Regions from separate parts of the Actinoallomurus sp. NBC_01490 genome, predicted to be linked through region 2. Evidence: riboswitches for the same ligand, from Rfam matches in the RefSeq annotation. Region 2 holds a riboswitch; the other holds the start of a gene.
What was found. Region 2 has a riboswitch for S-adenosylmethionine ahead of OG417_RS13475 (aminotransferase class V-fold PLP-dependent enzyme). Riboswitches for the same ligand answer to the same signal wherever they lie in the genome.
Positions count from the first base shown of each region.

Region 1: another riboswitch for S-adenosylmethionine. It lies ahead of thrC (threonine synthase); the one in region 2 lies ahead of OG417_RS13475 (aminotransferase class V-fold PLP-dependent enzyme).

Region 1 is NZ_CP109433.1:10,078,379-10,088,364, reverse strand. It holds gene OG417_RS46330 (SAM hydrolase/SAM-dependent halogenase family protein) at 1-407, opposite strand, end outside; gene OG417_RS46325 (DUF3263 domain-containing protein) at 507-833, shown strand; gene otsB (trehalose-phosphatase) at 979-1,785, shown strand; gene OG417_RS46315 (hypothetical protein) at 1,883-2,296, shown strand; gene OG417_RS46310 (PadR family transcriptional regulator) at 2,400-2,936, opposite strand; gene OG417_RS46305 (serine/threonine-protein kinase) at 3,011-4,681, opposite strand; gene OG417_RS46300 (RNA polymerase sigma factor) at 4,736-5,287, shown strand; partial or broken gene OG417_RS46295 (helix-turn-helix transcriptional regulator) at 5,287-5,553, shown strand; gene OG417_RS46290 (hypothetical protein) at 5,561-5,770, opposite strand; gene OG417_RS46285 (alpha,alpha-trehalose-phosphate synthase (UDP-forming)) at 6,059-7,480, opposite strand; SAM riboswitch class I at 7,659-7,826, shown strand; gene thrC (threonine synthase) at 7,842-9,086, shown strand; gene OG417_RS46275 (MoaD/ThiS family protein) at 9,083-9,361, shown strand; gene OG417_RS46270 (cold-shock protein) at 9,611-9,811, shown strand.
Region 2 is NZ_CP109433.1:2,765,433-2,775,418, forward strand. It holds gene OG417_RS13465 (hypothetical protein) at 1-55, opposite strand, end outside; gene OG417_RS13470 (SseB family protein) at 52-2,544, opposite strand; gene OG417_RS13475 (aminotransferase class V-fold PLP-dependent enzyme) at 2,691-3,944, opposite strand; SAM riboswitch class IV at 3,981-4,094, opposite strand; gene OG417_RS13480 (transglycosylase domain-containing protein) at 4,181-6,919, opposite strand; gene OG417_RS13485 (1-phosphofructokinase family hexose kinase) at 7,122-8,036, opposite strand; gene nagA (N-acetylglucosamine-6-phosphate deacetylase) at 8,033-9,130, opposite strand; gene OG417_RS13495 (ROK family protein) at 9,127-9,986, opposite strand, start outside.

The DNA.
Region 1 (9,986 bases), 4.5 Mb from region 2:
ACGGGCGCGAAGATGTCGCGGCCGTGGAAGGTCGCCGACACCGGCTCCACCCACAGGTCCCGCTCGGTCAGCTCCCACGCGCGCACGTCGGCGCCGGACGCCGCCCAGGACAGCACGCCGTTATCCGGGCCGACGAAGACGCGGTCGCCGGCCGCGACCGCGATCGCGCGCCGCCGGGTGCCGACGCCCGGGTCGACCACGGCCACGTGCACGCCGGCCGGCAGGTACGGGACCGTCTGCGCCATGATCGCGGCGCCGCGCCGGACGTCACCGGGGGGCACGAGGTGGGTGATGTCGATGATGCGAGCGTGCGCGCAGATGCTCACGATGACCCCGTGACATGCGGCGACGAAGCCATCTTCCAGTCCGTAGTCGGTCAGTAGCGTTACGCAGTGCGTCGACGTCACAGTTCAGGTTACGGCAATGGTCATCCGCGAGAACAGCGCGAAGATGTCACTGATCGCGCGTAGCATGACAGCCCCCCGAACCCGTACAGAGGGGACCTGATGCAACCGGCGGACGCCCGGGGCGACGGCCCTAAGAACAGCCCTGACGACAACGGCCCCGAAAACGGTGGTGACGGCGGCCTGACCGACCGTGACCTGCAAATCCTCGCCTTCGAGCGGCAGTGGTGGCAGTACGCGGGCGCCAAGGAGCAGGCGATCCGTGAAAACTTCGGCATGTCCTCCACCCGCTACTACCAGCTCCTCAGCCGGCTCATCGACCGTCCTGAGGCGCTCCGGCACGACCCGATGCTCGTGAAGCGGCTGCGGCGGCAGCGCACGCAGCGCCAGCGCCAGCGTGCGGCACGCCGCCTCGGCATCCGCACCTGAAAGACCGCCCGGCCCCGGCGGTCTCTGACGGAGACCGCCGTCCGTCGTGGCGGACCGTTCGTACGCCGCCGCTCCGCTACCGCCCGGCGAACGACGCGGCGCGGCACCCGCCGCTCCACGCCGATGTCGGTACGCTGGGCGACCCATGAACGTTGAGTCCCGTACGGCCGCGGGCGCCGAAGCGCTGGCGGCGATCAAGGCGCGGCCCGGCAAGACGCTGGCCGCCTTCGACTTCGACGGCACGCTCTCGCCGATCGTCGACGATCCCGACGCCGCCCGGCTCGCGGACGGCGCCATCGCGGCGCTCGCCGAGCTCGCGCGCCAGGTCGGCAAGGTCGCGATCATCACCGGGCGCCCGGCCGTCACCGCGGTCGAGAAGGGCGGCCTGTCCGGCATCGAAGGGCTCGTGGTTCTCGGCCAGTACGGCCGCGAGCGCTGGGAGGACGACGTCCTGGACGCGCCCGAGCCGCCGCCGGGCGTCGATGAGGCACGGCGCAAGCTGCCCCGCCTCATCGAGTCGGCTCCGGAGGGCGTCGCGATCGAGGACAAGGGCCACGCGCTGGCCGTGCACACCCGCCGCGCGGCCGAGCCGGAGGTCGCCCTCGAACGCCTGCGCGGCATCGTCGCCGCGCTCGCCGAGCGCACCGGCCTCGTGGTGGAGCCCGGACGGTTCGTCCTGGAGCTTCGCCCGCCGGGCATGGACAAGGGTGCCGCGCTGCGTGCGCTCGCCGCCGAACTGGGCAGCGTCGCCATCCTCTACGCCGGCGACGACCTCGGTGACCTGGCCGCCTACGACGCGATCGACGCGCTTCGGGAGGAGGGCGTGCCGGGCGTCAAGGTGTGCAGCGGGTCCGACGAGGTGACCGCGCTGGCCGACCGCGCCGACATCGTGGTCGACGGCCCGCCCGGCGTCGTCCGTTTGCTCGAATCGCTCACGAACGAATTGTTCTGACAGTGGGCCTCCGGCGGAACCGGTAGCATCCCCGGCGATCAACTCCTTTTCGCGGCGGAATGAGCCTTCTGTCGCACCCGAAATGAAAGGTGAGATGGTGGCCGTTCGCAAGGAGACCATCAAGCAGCAGGCGTTCGAGATGGCGTCGAGGGCGCTCCAGCCCGGGGAGCCGATCATCAGCGGCGTCTACTCCATCACCGGCCCGAGCCCGTGGCTGATGAACCAGCTCGGCCTGCTGGGCCAGTTCTTCGTCGACTATTACTTCGTCGCCGTCACCCCGCAGCAGATCATCTTCGTCAAGATGAACCGGGTGTCGAACCGGCCGAAGGAGATCGCCTTCACCGCGCCGCTGCAGAATGTCCGGATCTCGAACTACAACCGCGCCACCGTGTGGAGCTCGTTCCAGTACCAGACGCCCACCGCCCCCAAGCCGCTGCGCCTGAACGTCCACCGGGTCTGGCGCCAGGAGCTCGACGCGCTGATCGGTGCGTTCGGCGTACCGGTGGCCTGAGACACCGCCCGACGCCCCATGCCCCCTCGCGACGGGCGAGGATCTCCCGCGGTCTCTGCGCGCGCGGAGCCGACGAGGGCGCCCTCGTCGGCTCCGCCCGGTCTCAGCCCTCGTCGTCGGCGAGGATGCCGTACAGGCGCCGCCGCGCATCGTTGATCACCTCGAGCGCGCGTGCCTTCTGCTCCTCGCTGCCCGCGTGCATCACCTGGCGGATCGCCATCATCAGCCGGCCCATCGCGTCGTGGAAGTGCGTTGCCGCCTCGCCGGCGTCCTCGGTGATCTCGGCCCAGGGCGGCGTCCGCTGCGCCTCGGCCTCGGTGCGCCCGGCCTCGGCGAGAGAGAACAGCCGCTTGCCCGATGACTGCTCGCCGCTGATCAGCCCCTCGTCCTCGAGCAACTGCAGCGTCGGGTAGACCGAGCCCGGGCTGGGCCGCCACAGGCCGCCGGTGCGGCTCTCCAGCTCCTGGATCATCTCGTAGCCGTGCATGGGGCGCTCGGCCAGCAGCGCAAGGATCGCCGCGCGGACGTTGCCGCGCTTCGTGCGGCGTCCGCCACGGCCGCCCCGCCCGCGGGGCCCGAAGCCGGGACCCCAGCCGCCGAACGCGGCGCGCTCCTCGCGGTGCATCGATCTCTTACGCATGGTTCTCTCCCCGGCCGAGCTATTACCGATATATCGTACGCGACCTTCGCGGGGGGCGAGTGGCCGGGGGAGCGTCAGCCCTTGGTCTGGATGCTGTCGAGGATCGTCCGGGTGATGTCCGGCGGCCCGGTCAGCTTCACCCGCACCCACATCGCGAACCGGCCGCCGGAGTCGCGCAGCCCGACCTCGTTGATCGTGATCGAGCCACGGCAGGTCCACGGGGTGATCCGGCCGCTCAGCGAGCCGTGGCGGTACGCGCGGGAGGTGCCGCGGGTGCACTTGGAGGAATGGTCGCCCAGGCTCGCGGGCGGCAGCCGGACGCCCAGGTCGCGGGTCAGGCCGGCGAACACGCCGGGCACCCGCACGTCGTCGCGCACGAACTGGTCGTAGTTCGGCGTCGCGCGCAGCGCGGGGGCGGTCGCGCCGTCGCTGACCTGCACGGGCCAGTGGCTGTGGTCGCGCTGCAGCGTCCAGGACGGCGGCACCCGGAGGCTCAGCCGCCCGGTGGTGTCGGTGACGGACACCAGACCGTCACCGGGCGTGTGGTCCTGGCCCGCGGACCGGGTGGCCTTGACGCCGGTGAGCCTGGCGATGCCGTACGCGCCGCCTCCGCAGACCACGAGGACCGCCGCGAGGCCGGCCGAGACCAGCAGCCGGCCGCGGGTGGTGTCGCCGGTGCGCACCTCGCCGGCGGGCGGTTCCGGCCGGTACACCGGCAGGTCCACGCGGGTCGTGTCCGCCGCGCTCTCCATGTGGGGCAGCGGGTTCTGCTCCGTCCGCTCGTACGGCGGGGGCAGCCCGACGGTCCCGCCGTGCGGCGGAAGCCCGTGATCTCCGTGGCGGAACGACGGGTCGGCGGTCGCCGGGTCGGCCACGGTGTGGTCGGACCCCGGTCCGCCGGAGACCGTGGGGTCGCCCACCGTGGAGTCGGCGAAGCCGCCCGGGCTCCGGCCGGACACCAGCGGGAGGATCCCGGCGAGCGCGGCGGCGAACGCCTCAGCCGTGGGCCAGCGGCGCTCGCGGTCGGCCTCCAGGGCCCGCATCACGATCTCGTCGATGGCCGGCGGCAGGTCCGGCCGGATCGCGCTCGGCGGCACCGCGACCGGCGCGGTGCCCGGCGCGCGGCCCGTGAGCAGGTGATAGGTCAGCGCGCCCAGGCCGTACACGTCGGCGCGGACGTCGAGGCCTCCGCCGAAACGGGCCTGCTCGGGCGACATGTACCCGGGGGTGCCGACCGGAAGGGTGAACGCGCCGGAGGCGTGCGCGAGCGCCTTGGCGAGGCCCAGGTCGGCGATCAGCAGCCGCTCGCCGCCGTCCGTGGTCGACTGGAACAGCACGTTGGACGGCTTGAGGTCGCGGTGGATGACGCCGAGCCGGTTGATGACCTCGACGCCCCGCGCGACCTCGGTGGCGAGCCGGATCGCCTCGGACACCGGCAGGGTGCGGCCCCGCATCCGGTCCGCGAGCGTGCCGAGGTCGGCGTAGGACATGACGAAGTAGGGGCGCCCGTCGGGGAGTTCGCCGATGTCGTGCACGCGCACGAGCCGCTCGGAGTCGGCACGGCGCAGTATCTTGGCCTCTTCCAGGAAGCGGTTGCGCACGTCGAGGTCGTCGATGAGCCCGCCGGCCAGCACCTTCACCGCGACCTGGGCATCGAGCACCTCGTCGTGGGCGAGCCACACGGAGGCGAAGGCCCCTGATCCCAGAACACGATCGATTCGGTAACGGCCGACGGCCGAAGGCATGGACACCCCCGTATCATGCCCAATGCGGGGCGATGGTGAGGGCGAGGACGGGTCATGGCGTACGACGAGCGGACCGAACAACTGGCGCAGCGAGCCGCCGGGGGCGATCGGGCGGCGCTCGAAGCACTACTGCGGGTGATCGAGCCGGACGTGCTCCGGCACTGCTCGCGGTTCCTTCCGTGCCGGCAGGACGCCGAAGAGGCCTGCCAGGACGCGCTGATGCAGGTCGCGCGCAACATCAACCGCTTCGAGGGCCGGTCGCGCTTCACGACGTGGCTGCACGTCGTGGTGGCCAACTCCGCGCGCTCGACGTACCGGTCGCTCAAGCGCCGCTCGATGGAACAGGCCGGTGAGCTGCCCGACCAGCGGCCGGACCCCCGCCGCACGAGCGTCATCGCCGGCTCGCGCGTGGACATCCTCGACGCGATGGAAGACCTGGAGCGCCGCAAGCCCGACCTCATCGAGGCGCTGGTGCTGCGCGACGTGTCGCAGCTGGAGTACACCGAGATCGCCACGCAGCTCAACCTTCCGCTGGGCACGGTGAAGTCGCGCATCCACGAGGCCCGCAAGCAGGTCCGGCAGAGCCTCGGCGACGGCTACAACTGATGCCGGGTCCGGTCCCGGCCGTCGCTCATCTGCGGCGCGCCCGCGACCTGATCGACCGGTGCTTCGCCGAGCCGCTCGACCTCGACGCCATGGCCCGCGCGGCGGGATTCTCCCGCTACCACTTCGCACGCGCCTTCCGCGCGGCGTACGGGGAGACGCCGCGCGCGAACCTCACCCGGCGCCGCATCGAACGCGCCCAGGACCTCCTGCGCGCCGCGAACCTCACGGTCACCGAGATCTGCCACCTGGTGGGCTTCTCCAGCCTGGGCTCCTTCAGCGCGCGGTTCTCCGAGTTCGTCGGCGTCCCGCCACGAGCGCACCGCCGAGCAGATCCAGGAGCTGGTCGGCAAGGGCGTGCTCGTTGGAGACGGCCGACTTCCGCAAGGCGTACGAGGAGCTGTCCGCGCGCGGCGTCGTCTTCGTGTAGAAGCCGGCCGAGCGGCCGTACGGCATCGAGGCCGTACGGCGCGACCACTCGGGCAACTGGTTCAGCGTCTCTGATTGGCTAAGTGATCCCTGGTGTCGCCCAAGGATGTGAGCCAATCGCCTTCGTGCCCTGGTGCTGAACGGCGGGAGCCGACAACCCTCGTGGCACGTCCCTCCGGACGCTGGTCGGTGGGGTCTCGGACTCCACCGAGGAGGGTGCCCGGCGTCGCCTGGGCGCCGGGCGTGCTCGTGACAGTCTGCCATAGGACGACTACGGATCGCTAATCCGACTGGTGAGCCTCACGCAACGGATGGAGTGATCGCACCCCGGCCGGGGTGGCTGGCTCAGCCGAGGGCGCTGAGCTGGTCGGCGAACCACTGCTGCGGCGGCAGGGCGGTCGCGGCGGCGGCGAGGCGCTTGCAGCGCTCGGAGCGTTCGTCGGCCGGCATCAGCAGGGCCTGGTGCAGCGCCTCCGCGGTCTGCGACACGTCGAAGGGGTTCACCATGATGGCGTCGCCGGACATCTCGTCGGCGGCGCCCGCCTGGTCCGACAGCACGAGGGCGCAGCCGTTCTTCGACAGCGCCGGACCCTCCTTGGCCACGAGGTTCATGCCGTCGCGGATGGGGTTCACCAGCAGCACGTCGGCCATGCCGTACGCCGCGAGCGACCGTGGGTAGTCGTCGTTGACCTGCAGAATCAGCGGGTCCCACGTGCCGTCGCCGAACTCGTCGGAGATCTCGGCGGCGATCCGCTGCACGGCGGCGGTGTACTCCCGGTACTCCGGCAGGTCGTGCCGCGACGGGTAGGCGAACGCCAGGTGCATCACCCGGCCGTGCCATTCGGGGTGCTTGGCGAGCAGCTCGCGGTAGGCGGCCAGGCCGCGCACGATGTTCTTGGACAGCTCGGTGCGGTCGATGCGTACGATCAGCCGCCGGTCGCCGACCTGCTCGCGCAGTGCCGCGGCGCGGGCGGTCACGTCCGGCTCGGCGGCGCGGGCCCGCAGGGCGTCGCCGTCGACGCCGAGGCCGTGCACGCCGATGCGGGTGACGTGGCCCTGGTGGGTGACCGTACGGGCGTCACGGTCGACGCGGGCGCCCAGGACCGCCGCGCAGCAGTCGACGAACGCCTCGGCCCAGCGCCGCGTCTGGAACCCGGCGTGGTCGGCGCCGAGGATGCCCTCGAGCACCTGGCGTCCGATGTCGTCCGGCAGCAGCCGGTAGTACTCCGGCGGCGCCCACGGCGTGTGCGAGAAGTGCGTGATCTTCACGTCCGACCGGCGTTCGCGCAGGAGCGTGGGCACGAGTGTCAGGTGGTAGTCCTGTACGGCGACCTTCGCGCCGTGCGCGGCGTCCTGGGCGAGCGCGTCGGCGAAGGCCGCGTTGTAGGCCTCGTAGGACTGCCAGTCGCGGCGCGACCGCGCGTCGAAGTGCGGTTTGTTCGGGGTGTCGTACAGCATGTGGTGCACGAACCACAGCGTGGAGTTGGCGACCGCGTTGTAGGCGCGGTGGAAGGTGCCCGGCGGGATGTCCAGCATGCGGACGGCGCCGATGCCGGGGACGTCGAGCCGGCCCTCCTCCGCACGTCGCGCCGCCGCACGGTCGGCGTCGGAGAGCGTGGCGCAGACCCACAGGATGTCGCCGCTGAGTTCGCCCAGCGCGGACACGAGCCCGCCGCCGCCGCGTCGCATCGACAGTGCACCGTCGTCGGCCAGCGAGAAGGAGACCGGGCCACGGTTGGACGCGACGAGCACCTGCGTGTCAGCCATGGGGGGAGAGTAACCGGCCGTCGTGGGCCCCAATCGCCGAAGGTCGGCCTCTGTCCGTTTCGTGACCATACGGATGCTCACCGTGGCGTGAGATCCGTCTCGTGTCTCGCGCGCTGAGACCCCGGGCTGGCCAAAGAACCGGTCAGTCACGTATACAGTTCCTGATACAACTCAATACCGCTCATCCAGAGGGGTGGAGGGACCGGCCCGTCGAAGCCCCGGCAACCCTCCCGGACACGCGGTCCAGTGCGGCGCAGCCGCGCCGCAACTCGCCGACAGATGCGAGGCCGCCCGGGACAGGTGCCAACTCCGGCTCGTGACCAAGGTGGCACGAGAAAGATGAGGAGAGAGGCCTCGCTCCATGTCGCAGACTGCCGTCCGAAACCTCGGCCCCGCGACCGCACTTGCGTGCCGCGAATGCGGCGAATCCTACGATCTCGGCCCACGCTATGCCTGTGAGCAGTGTTTCGGGCCCCTCGAAGTCACCTACGACTACTCCCAGGTGAGCCGGGAGCGCATCGAGGCGGGTCCGCGGAACATCTGGCGCTACCGTGACCTGCTTCCGGTGCCCCCGAACGTCGCCGAGACCCCGAACACCGAGCCCGGCTTCACGCGCCTGGTCCGCGCCGACAACCTCGCCGAGGCGCTCGGCGTCCGCGCGCTGTGGGTCAAGGACGACAGCGGCAACCCCACGCACTCCTTCAAGGACCGCGTGGTCGGCGTCGCCCTCGCCGCCGCCCGCGAGCTGGGCTTCAAGGTGCTGGCCTGCCCGTCCACCGGAAACCTCGCCAACGCGGTGGCCGCCGCGGCGGCGCGCGCGGGCATCCGCAGCGCGGTGTTCGTCCCGTCGAACCTGGAGCGGCAGAAGATCGTCACGACCGCGGTGTACGGCGGCACGTTCGTCACCGTGGACGGCAACTACGACGACGTCAACCGCCTCGCCTCCGAGATCGCCGGGGAGCAGGACGACTGGGCGTTCGTCAACGTCAACGTGCGGCCCTACTACGCCGAGGGCTCCAAGACGATCGGGTACGAGGTGGCCGAGCAGCTCGGCTGGCGGCTGCCCGACCAGATCGTCGTCCCGATCGCCTCCGGCTCGCAGCTCACCAAGATCGACAAGGCGTTCCAGGAGCTCATCAAGCTCGGCCTCGTCGAGGACAGGCCGTACAAGATCTTCGGCGCCCAGGCGACCGGCTGCTCGCCGGTCGCCGCGGCCTTCAAGGCCGGGCACGACGTCGTACGGCCGGTCAAGCCCGACACGATCGCCAAGTCCCTCGCCATCGGCAACCCGGCGGACGGCCCGTACGTCCTGGACGCCGTCCGGCGCACCGGCGGTGCCATCGAGGACGTCTCCGACGACGAGGTGGTGGACAGCATCGGGCTGCTCGCGCGCACCGAGGGCATCTTCGGCGAGACCGCCGGCGGTGTCACGCTGGGTTCGCTGCGCAAGCTGCTGGCCTCGGGCGCGCTCGACCCGGACGCCGAGACCGTGTTCATCAACTCCGGTGACGGCCTGAAGACCCTCGACGCGGTGGCGCCGGTCGCCAAGCCGTCGGCGAACATCGCCCCCACCTTCGACGCTTTCCGAAAGGCAGGCCTGGTATGAGCTCGATCAGCGTGCGTATCCCGACGATCCTTCGGAACTACACCGGCGGTGAGTCCGAGGTGACGGCGTCCGGGACGACGGTACGCGAGGTCGTGGCGGACCTGGAGGCCAGTTTCTCCGGGATCGCCGCCCGAATCCTTGACGAAAACGGCAAAATCCGCCGTTTCGTCAACGTCTATGTCGGCGAAGAGGATGTCCGATTCGCCGATGGCCTCGACACCGCCACCCCCGACGGCACGCAGGTTTCGATCATCCCTGCCGTCGCCGGCGGTTAGGCGCCGGGCGCGTCAGGGCATTTTTACTAGCCCGTGCCGAAGTTCCCATTTCAATGAACTCACATTGACCAGGATCGGCCGTCCGCTCATCTTGGGTAAAGGGTGTTCCACGGACCGTAGCCGTGTGTATGGTCGGCGATGGTCATCGCGGCGCACCCGTGCTGACCGTCGGGTTCCGCGCCTCCGGCGGGCTCGAGTCGGTAGCCGTGGGAATGACCACGGGAATTGCCCTGGTGGGAGTTGTTAGGAATGGCACAAGGCACCGTCAAGTGGTTCAACGCGGACAAAGGCTACGGCTTCATCGCGGTCGACGGTGGCAGGGACGTGTTCGTGCACTATTCGGCCATCCTCGCTGATGGCTACCGCAGCCTCGAGCAGGGGCAGCGGGTCGAGTTCGAGATCACCCAGAGCGACCGGGGTCCGCAGGCGGAGTCGGTTCGCACGCTCTGATCGGTATAGCTCGGTCGAGGCCCGGCGCCTGGCGCGCCGGGCCTTGGCATGTCGGTGACCAGGTGAGACGGGGTACGGCTTGCACTCTCCTGGGTAGAGTGCTAAACACGACATTGGCACTCGGCCATTGAGAGTGCCAGCCCTGAATAAGCGATCGAGGCGACGAGGCCTCACA
Region 2 (9,986 bases):
GCGTGGCGTCGTACTCCGCGCCGCGCCAGCGTGCGGTGTAGCCGTCGCGAATCACTCCGTGTCCCCCCAGACCAGCCGGTCGGCGTCCCAGCGCGCGACGAAGCGTTCGGAGGCGTCGCTGCCGATGGCGTACATCTCCGAGCCGTGCGGCAGGCGCATGCTGTCGACCTTGTACTCGCGGATGCTGCCGGCGCTGCCCGGCGCGAAGCCGTCACCGCCGAAAGGCGGGTGCTCGAGCACCCAGCCGCCGTCGCCCCACGCCCGCATCGCCTCTTCGGTCTGGCCGCCGAACGGGATGCGGTAGAGCCCGGACCGGTACGCGGGCCAGCGGATGACGTGGACCTCGGTGTCGTCCGGGTGGAACGGCGAGCCCTCGCGCAGCAGGCCGAGGGACTCGTACAGCAGCTTCGGGGTGTTCAGGTCGACCACGTCCTGGACCCGGTGCACGAAGCCGGCCACCCGGTCGTACGCCTGCTCCAGGTGCCACGCGACCTGGTCGTGCGGCACGACCTTCTGCATGATGGCGAACGGCCCGCGCGGCGCCTCGGCCGGACGGTCGGCGGTGGCTTCGGGCCGCGCGCCGGCCTCCTGCGGCACGTCGGTACGCGCCGCCTCGGCGTCGTCCTCGCGGCGCGGTGCGCCGGCGGGCGCCGGAGCGTCGCCGAGCGGCACCCCGCCCTCCAGCACGGGTGGCGGCATGTCCTCGGCCACCCGCTCCAGGCCGACGGCGGACAGCGCACGGAGCTGCTCACCGGACAGGACCAGCTCGATCGGCGTCCCCGGGTTGACCGACACGCTCCAGCCGTGATCCGGCCAGCCCGCCACGAGCTCGGCGAACGTCGGCATGACGAAGCCGGTCGTGCCGACCGCCGCCTTCATCCAGTCGAAGGAGGTGAACGCGAGTACGGACGGCCGCCCGCGTACGGGAACGGCCGACCAGGGGAACGACGGGTCGCCCGGCCGGGTCTGCACGGCGGGCGGCGTACGGCTCCAGACCGGCAGGAAGACCGTGGCGTCCATGAGGACCTTCACGACCATGTCGGCGTCGCCGCGCACGTCGAACATCTGGCGTTCGGCGTCGCTCTGCGCCGGGAAGTCGCGGGCCAGCCGCGCCGCCGCGGCGGCGTCGACCTGCTCGGCCATCGGGGTGACGCGGTCGCCGGGGACCGACGCGCCGATCGCGGTGCCGCCGTTGATGACGAGCTCCAGCGCCGGGTCCGGCCAGAAGCGCAGCACCTTGGCGAGGTCGGACAGCACGAACGGGTGACCGCCCATCGCGTCGCGCATCCGCCCCGGTCCGGTGTAGATCGGCACGACGGGACGGCCGGAGGAGTCGTCGACGTACCACTGGAAGCCGGGGCGCCCCGGCGCCAGCATCGAGTCGCCGCCGTCGACGACCGGCACCCAGATCTGGCGGACGCTGAGCAGGGTCCGCAGGAACTCCTCGCGGTCGCCGCGCGTGGCCGCCTCGAGCAGGCTCCGCTCCTCTTCGTCGAGCGGCGTGAACTCGGCGTCGGGGGTGAAGTGCAGCACGAGCGGTGACGCGTCCACGTCGAGCGGCCCGTCGAGCGGCGGCGGCACGTCGTACGCCGGGGCGGGCGGCGGCGTGCCCGGCGCGGCCTCGGCGGCCGGGTCGGCGGCGCCGGCCGGCACCGGCTCGGCGGCGGGTACGGGCGCGGGCTCGGCGGGGGCGGGCTCGGCCGGTGGGGGAGCGGGCAGGCCGGACTCGGGCGCCGGCGCGGGCTCGGACGGCTGAGGCGCGTCCTGCGCCGGCACGGCCGGGATGCCGTCGTGCACGGTCGTCTCGAAGGCGTCCTCGGAGGGGACGGGGCCCGGCTGCGCGCCGTTCTCCGCGGACGCCGGCGCGACCTGCTGGAGCGGCGCGGTCGGCGGCACCGGCTCCTGAAGCGGCGCGGACGGCGGCGCGGCGTCCTGGAGCGGCGCCGGCGGCGCGGGAGGCGCGTCCGGAGCCGGTGCGTCGCCCAACGGAGCGGGCGGAGCGGCCTGGATCGGCGCCTCCTGCGCGTGCTGCGACTCGTGCGTGCCCTGCGACACCGGGGAGGCCTGCTGGGCCGGCGGCGCGGTCTCCGCGCCGGGAGCCGCCGCGGCGTCCTGCGGCGGCGACTCGCCGGGAACCGGCGAGATGCCCGCGGTGAGCTGCCCGATGAACCAGGCCGGCAGGTAGCCCTCGATGGGCAGGCCGGAGTTCAGCGCGAGCCACCACTCCTGGTCGGGCCACGTGCGGGCCATGTCGGCCAGCGTCATGTGGACGAAGTGCTGGTAGGCCGGGCCCAGGCACGCGCGCCCGGCCTCACCGGAGGTGTAGGCGAGCACCTGCGTACGGCCCTCGCGGGTGCTCGTCGGCCACGTGAACGACCCCGGGTTGGCCAGCACCGACTCGGCCTCGCCCGGCGGCAGCGGAACGAAGAGTTCCGCGCCGCTCACGAGTTTGAAGTAGGTGTCCTGGTCGCCATCGCGTAGCGCGTCACGGAGCTGGTGTTCGAGCTGATTCGCGGGCTCCCACGCGTCGGTCAATGTCGCCACCCCCCGGAAGCTCGATAGCGGAGTGTCCACCGTACCCGGATGAAACCGGCGGTGCTTCGGAGTATGCCGAGTCTGGTGGGACGGCACGGCGCGCTCCGGACATCTGGGTCGCCCTGGCGGCACACTTCGTCGATGACATGCGACTTTCAGTGACCGAGCCGCCGCAGAGCGGTGAGGAGCCGGTCGATGTGCCGGTCGGTCGTGCCGATGCCGAAGCTCGCGCGCAGCGCCGTGCCGTCGCCGTCGTCGCAACCCCCGGCGCCCTCGCCGAGCAGCCGCCGCAGGAACGGATGTGCGCAGAACTTTCCGTCACGAAGCCCGATGCCGTACTTCTCGGACAACTCGGTCGCGACGTCGCGTGCGCTGCGGCCGTCCACGACGAACGACACGATGCCGACCCGCGGGCTCAGGTCGCCCCACAGGGACAGCTCCCGTACGCCGGGGATCGCGGCCAGGCCGGTGCGCAGCCGGGCCAGCAGCCGCTCCTCCTCCGCGATGAGCGTGTCCCAGTCGGTGAGCGCCTCGCACGCCGCCGCGAGAGCCACGACGCCGAGGACGTTCGGCGTGCCCGCCTCGTGCCGCGCCTCCGGGTCGGTGGCCCAGACGACCTGGTCGCCGACGCTCGCGGTCGCGCCGCCGCCGAACAGGTACGGCTCGGCGGCGCGCAGCCAGTCGGCCCGGCCGACGAGGCAGCCCGCGCCGAACGGGGCGTACAGCTTGTGCCCGGAGAACGCCACGTAGTCCACGTCGAGCGCGGTCATGTCCAGGGGCCGGTGCGGGACGAGCTGCGCCGCGTCCACGGCGACGCGCGCCCCGTGCTCGCGCGCCACCCGGGCGAGCTCGGCGACCGGCCACAGCTCGCCGGTCACGTTCGAGGCGGCGGTGACGACGAGCAGGCGCGGACCGGCCGGGGCCGAGGCCAGCGCCTCGTCCGCGGCGGCGACCGCCGCCGACGGCGAGACCGGGGCCGGCAGCCGGACGACCCGGCCGCCGCGCTGCCACGGCAGGAGCGTCGCGTGGTGCTCGGACTCGAAGACCACGACGGTGGTGCCCTGCGGCAGCGCGTGGGCGAGGAGGTTCATCGCGTCGGTGGTGTTGCGGGTGAACACGACCGCGTCGCGGCGCCAGGCGCCGACGAACGCGCGCACGGTGTCCCGCGCGCGTTCGTACCGGTCGGTGGTCACCTGCGAGGCGTGGCCCGCCCCGCGGTGGACGCTGCTGTAGTAGGGCAGGGCGGCGTCGATCGCCGCGCGCACGGTCTCCAGACAGGGCGCGCTCGCGGCGTAGTCGAGGTTGGCGTACGGAACGCTGCGGCCGTCCGCGAGGGGGACGGGCACGTCCTGACCGATGACCCGGAGGGGAGCGGGGGCGAGGTCGACGACGGCGGACGCAGGGGACATGGGTAACCTCCAGCGGGGACCAGGGACCCGCAGAGGGGTCCGCGCTTGTCCGGCACGGTCGTGCCGGACCTGGTCATCACCCGGGGCACCCCGCCACGGACGGAGGGTTGCCGGCCAGCTAGCCGGGGCTTGACGCTGGCGCTCATGACCTGACGGAGAGAATACAACACCCGCCCGAAGCGTCCCGTAGACAGGGCCTACGGGCGGGTGCTCCGGGCGGGTCTGCGCGTGCGGGGTCAGCCGTACAGGTGCGGGATCCGATGGCCGTGCCGCTGCAGGTTGCGCTGCGTCCCGCCGGTCGGCGGCGGGTCCGTCGGCTGGTCGCCGCCACCGCCGCCACCGTCACCGCCGCCGTCCCCGGGCGGGCCGTCGGTCGGCGGGACCGGATTCGTCGGGCCCGTCGGCGGCGGGGTCACCGGCCGCGACCCGGTCGGGTGCGGGCGCGGGTTGATCGGGACGGTCGTCGACCGCCCGCCCCCGCCGGTGTAGACCGACGGCGCGCCGAACGACTTCGGATCCAGGTCGAGCACCTGGTCGGCCTGCACCATGTACGAACGCCAGATCCGGGCCGGCAGGTCACCGCCGTACGAGGAGTAGCCGGGGATGGACAGCGGCTTGTTGTCGCTGCGGAAGATGCCGACCGAGGCCGTGAGCTGCGGGATGAACCCGTTGAACCACAGCTGCTTGCCGTCGCTCGTCGTCCCGGTCTTGCCGGCGGCGTTCCGGTCGGGCAGCCCGGCGTTGGTGCCGGTGCCGGCGTCGACGACCTTCTGCATCGCGTACGTCGCGTCGCGCGCCACGGTCGTGCTGAACGCGCGCTTGCCCGGCTCGGTCACCTTGCGCGTCTTGCTGCCGGGCGCGGTGACCGACCTGATGACGTGCGGCGCGTGGTAGACGCCCTCCGAGGCGAACGTCGCGTAGCCCGCCGCCTGCTGCTCGACGCTGACGTCGGCGACGCCGAGCGGAAGCGTCGCGGCGTCCTTGTGCGGCTCGAGCTGCGCGGCCGGGATGCCGGCCTTCTCCGCCATCGACACCACCTTGCCCAGGCCGACCTTCTGGCCGAGGTTGACGTACGCGGTGTTGATGGAGTCCTGCGTCGCGGTGACGAGGTTGACCATGCCGAAGTTCTCGTTCTCGTCGTTGTGCAGCGCGACTCCGGCGAAGGTCTGCGGCGAGCTGCCGTCGACGTAGGTGTTGAGGCTCTCGCCGTCGTCCAGCGCGGCGGCCAGCACGTACGGCTTGAAGCCCGAACCCGCCTGGACCTTCGCGTCGAACGCGTTGTTGAACTGCTGGTCGATGTAGTCCTTGCCACCGTAGAAGGCGTTGACCTCGCCGTTGTCCGGATCGATCGACACGAGCCCGGTGAGGATCTTCTTCGACGTGCCGGCCGGCATGTTCTGCTTGACCGCCTGCCGCGCGGCGGCCATGAGGTCCTTGTCGAAGGTCGTCCGGACCTTCAGCCCGCCCATGTTGATCTGGTTGTCGGTGTAGCCCATGCGGCGCAGCTCGGCCTTGGCCAGGCTGACCATGTAGCCCTTGTCACCGGCGTAGATCGATTTCTGCTTCTGCTTGGCCGGGGTGGGGAACTTCATCGTCGCGACCTGCTGCTGGCTGATGGCGCCCATCTGGACCATGCCGCTCACGACGTACTGCCACCGCGACCGCATGTACGACTGGGCACCCGGGATGGTGAGGTCGCCGGCGTAGGTCGGCACCTGGATCGCCGCCGCGAGGTAGGCGCCCTCGGCGGGGGTGAGCTGCTGCACGTCCTTGCCGTAGTACGCCTGCGCGGCCGACTCGATGCCGTACGCGTCGCGGCCGAAGTAGATGGTGTTGAGGTACTGCTGGAGGATCCAGTCCTTGTCCTTCTCGCGCGAGACCTTCAGCGCGATCATGATCTCTTTGAGCTTCCGGCTCGCGGTGCGCTGCTGGGACAGGCCGCTGTAGTAGTTGCGCACCATCTGCTGGGTGATGGTCGAGCCGCCCTGCATCGAACCACCGGTCAGCGTCGCCCAGACCGCGCGCGCCGAGCCCTTCACCGACACGCCCGAGTCGCTGTAGAAGCTGCGGTTCTCGGCCGAGATGACCGCGTCGCGCACCTGCGGGGGGACGGCCTTCAGGTCGACCGGGCGGCGGTCGAAGTCGCCGGTGCGCGCGATGACCGTCTTGCCGTCGTTGTAGTAGAAGACCGACTGCTGCGCCTTGGCGGTGGGCTGGGCCGAGCTGGGGACCGGCGTCATCAGGTAGACGACGACGAAGCCGATGATGGGCAGCAGCACCAGGACGCCGAGCACGTACGCCGCGCGCCGCGCGTACTTGATGCGGCGGTCCTGCGGTTTCTTGGTCTTCTTTCCCGGTTTTGCGGGCTTTCCGGGTGTGTCCTTGGAGGAGGCCGCCGCGAGGCGTACGCCCTGCGAGGGCTCCTCCGCCTCGTCCGCCTTGTCGTCCTCGGGCGGGATGATGACCGGCTTGGTCACGTCGGCCGGAGCGGGCTCGTCCGCGGAGTGCGTGCCGGGTTCGTCGGTGGAGCCGGGGGAGAGGGTGTCGTCGTCCGCGCCGCCGGACGGAGGGGTCTTCGCGGCGGTCGTTCCGTCGTCCTTTTCGCCGTCGTCGTCGGCGAGTTCGCGTTCGTGCGCGTCGTCGTGCCGGTCGTCTTCGTCCCGCTCGTCGTCCGGCCGCTCGTCGTCCGCGTCGCTCGCACCGGCGGCGGTCGCGGGGCCGCGCTCACCGGCCGGGGTGTCCTCGGCGGCCGGGCCGGAATCCCCGGACGCGGAATCCTCGGGCGCGGGATCGCCGGGCCCGGAGTCGCTCACCGGCGTCTCGTCCGCCGCGTCCTGGGGGCCGGCGTCGTTGTCGGCGTCGTCCGTGACCTCGTCATCGCGTGCGACCACGTCGTCCTCGTCCGGCTCCCGTCGCGAGCCGCCACCGCCCGCGGACAGGTTCGCGTCACCGTTATTTACTGGCTTGTCAGACATTTCGGGCTCCCCAGCCCCTGATGACGTCGTTGATGTCGCTCATCCATCCCCCGTGACCTGCCGGAGTTCGCGAACCCGCCCAAAGGGGCTCGGCTGATCGGTTCAACCGTATTGGGCGTCCGGGGTCTTGACGATCCTAAGCCAAAGAGGCTAAGGATCCTGTTAGGCGGTGGCCACTTTCACACCGCGCGGCCGGGCATTCTTACGCACCGGCTGCATCGCGTCCCTTATCCGGCGACGACGGACGCCGAACGCGAAATTCCTCGTACGCGGACCGGTCGAACGAACCCGCGAGAGGCGCGAGCACGGCCGCGGCCGACAGCGCGGCGGCGTCGGTGAGGAGCCGCGGCCACGACACCGCGCCACCGGCGACCAGGCCCGCTGCGAGCGCCGCCACCACCGCGTCGCCCGCGCCGGTCGGGTTGCCGGACACCCGCCGCGGCGGCGGGGCACGGTGCACCCCGTCGGCGGTGACGGCGAGCAGCCCGTCGGCGCCCAGCGACACGACCACCGCGGGCGCCCCCAGCATCCGCGCGCCCGCGACCGGGTCGCCGGTGCCGGTCGTCTCGGCGAGCTCCTCGGCGTTGGGCTTGACCGCCCAGGCGTACGGCGCGGCGCGCAGCAGGGCGTCTCCGGACGCGTCCACGATCACCGGGAGGCCGCGGGCGGACAGCCGGGCGGTCAGGCGGGCCACGGCCTCGCCGTCCACGCCGGGCGGCAGGCTGCCCGAGATCACCAGCACGTCGGCGTCCGGCACGCGCTCCTCCAGCGCCGCCCACTCGTCCGGGGCGACCGCCGGGCCGGGTTCGCCCAGCATCGTCGCCTCGCCGCCGGCCACCACGGTCACCGTCCGCCGCGTCTCTCCGGCGGTCGGCACCAGGTCGTGCGCCAGCCCGGACGCCTCCAGCTCCATGCGTACGGCGTCGCCGGTCGGCCCGCCCGCCAGGCCGAGGACGAGCACGTCGTGGCCCAGCGACCGCAGGACCCGCGCGACGTTCACGCCCTTGCCGCCCGCCCGCGCGTGCACCGCGTCGACCCGGTTCGTCTCGCCGGGGCGCAGCTCCGTCACCTCGTACGTGACGTCGAGCGCGAGGTTCGGCGTGATCGTGACGATCATGCCGTGACGACTTTCCGTACCCCCAGGTCGTCGTCCAGCACCAGCAGGTCGGCGCGGAGCCCGGGGGAGACGGCGCCGCGGTCGGACAGCCCCAGCAGGGCGGCGGGGGTGGTGGAGGACATGCGCACGGCCTCCTCCAGGGACAGGCCGGAGTCGCGCACCGCGCGGCGGAAGATCTCGGCCGCGGTGGCCGTGCTGCCCGCGATCGAACCGCCCTCGGTCAGCCGCGCCACGCCCTCGCGTACCTCCACGCCGAGCCCGCCGAGCTCGTACTCGCCGTCGGCCATGCCCGCGGCGGCGATGGAGTCGGTGACCAGCGCGGCGCGCCCGGCCCCGGCCGTACGGGCGACGTGGCGCACGACCGCGGGGTCCAGGTGCGTGCCGTCGCCGATCACCTCGACCACGACGTCCGGCGCGTCCAGGAGGGCCAGGATCGGGCCCGGTTCGCGGTGGTGCAGGGGACGCATCCCGTTGAACAGGTGTGTGGCCACCCGCGCGCCGGCGCGGACCGCCTCCCGCGTCACCTCGTACGTCGCGTCGGTGTGGCCGACCGCGGGCAGGGCACCGGCCTCCCGGACCCGCCGCAGCGCGTCCAGGCCGCCGTCCAGCTCGGGCGCGATCGTCATCATGCGTACGTGCGGGACCTTGAGCAGCCGCTCGACCGTCGCGGGATCGGGGGCGCGCAGCAGTGTCGGGTCGTGCGCGCCCTTGCGCGCCGGGGACAGGAACGGCCCCTCGTAGTGGATTCCGGCGACGAGGCCGTCGGCGGCGAGCTCGGACAGCACGGACGCGCGGCGTTCGAGGGCGTCCGGCGCCGCGGTGACCAGGCTCGCCACCAGCGTCGTGGTGCCGCGCTCGCGGTGGAACGCCGCCGCGCGGGCGCACTCGCCGGGGTCGGCGGAGTCGAACGAGGCGCCGCCTCCGCCGTGGCAGTGGAGGTCCACGAAGCCCGGAACGATCACCGCGCCGTGCAGGTCGGCGCGCTCCGGCACGCCCTGGCCGACGGCCGTGATCCGGCCGCCCGCGACCTCCACCCAGCCGGGTTCGAGGACGCCGTCCAAGGCGACGACCTTGTCCGCGCTCAACACCGTCATTGCGTCTCCAACAGGTCGAGTGCCCACAGTCCGGCGCCCACACACCCCGCCTCGTCGGCGAATCGCGCGATGGTCAGGCGCGGCCTGCGGTGGAACGTCAGGCGTGACTCGATGTCATCGGCGAGAGGTTCCAGCAGCAGGTCGCCGGCGCGGGACAGGCCGCCGCCGATGACGATGACCTCGGGCGCGGTCAGGACGGTCGCGGCGGCGAGCGCGGTGCCCAGCCAGCCGACCGTCTCGGCCCACACCGCCACGGCGTCCGGCTCGCCCTCGGCGACCAGCGCCGCGACCGCGTCCGCGGTCGTCTCGCGCCCGGTGCGCCGGGCGTACCGCCGCGCGACCGCCGGCCCGGACGCCACCGCCTCCAGGCAGCCCGTGCCGCCGCACACGCAGGGCTCGTCGGCACCCACCGACATGTGGCCGATCTCCCCGGCGTAACCGTTGCCGACGCACAGGTGGCCGTCGATGACCATCGCGGCGGCGATGCCGGTGCCGATCGGCACGACGAGGGAGTTGCGCGCCCCTCGCGCCGCGCCGAGGCGCTGCTCGGCCGTGCCGCCCGCGCGTACGTCGTGCCCGACCGCGACCGGCAGGCCCGTGCGCTCCTGGATCAGGGCGCGGAAGGGCACGTCGCGCCAGCCGATGTTCTCCGACCAGACGGCGACGCCGGTCTCGTCGTCGACGATGCCCGGTACGGCGAGGCCGACCGCCTCGGCCCCGGGGGCCTGCGCGACCAGATCGCCGACGGTGTCCAGGACCGCGGCGACGGCGGCCTCACCGCGCGGGGTGGGCCGCCGTACGGTCGCCGTCCGCTCCAGGGAGTGATCCATGACCGCGCCCTTCATCGACGTGCCGC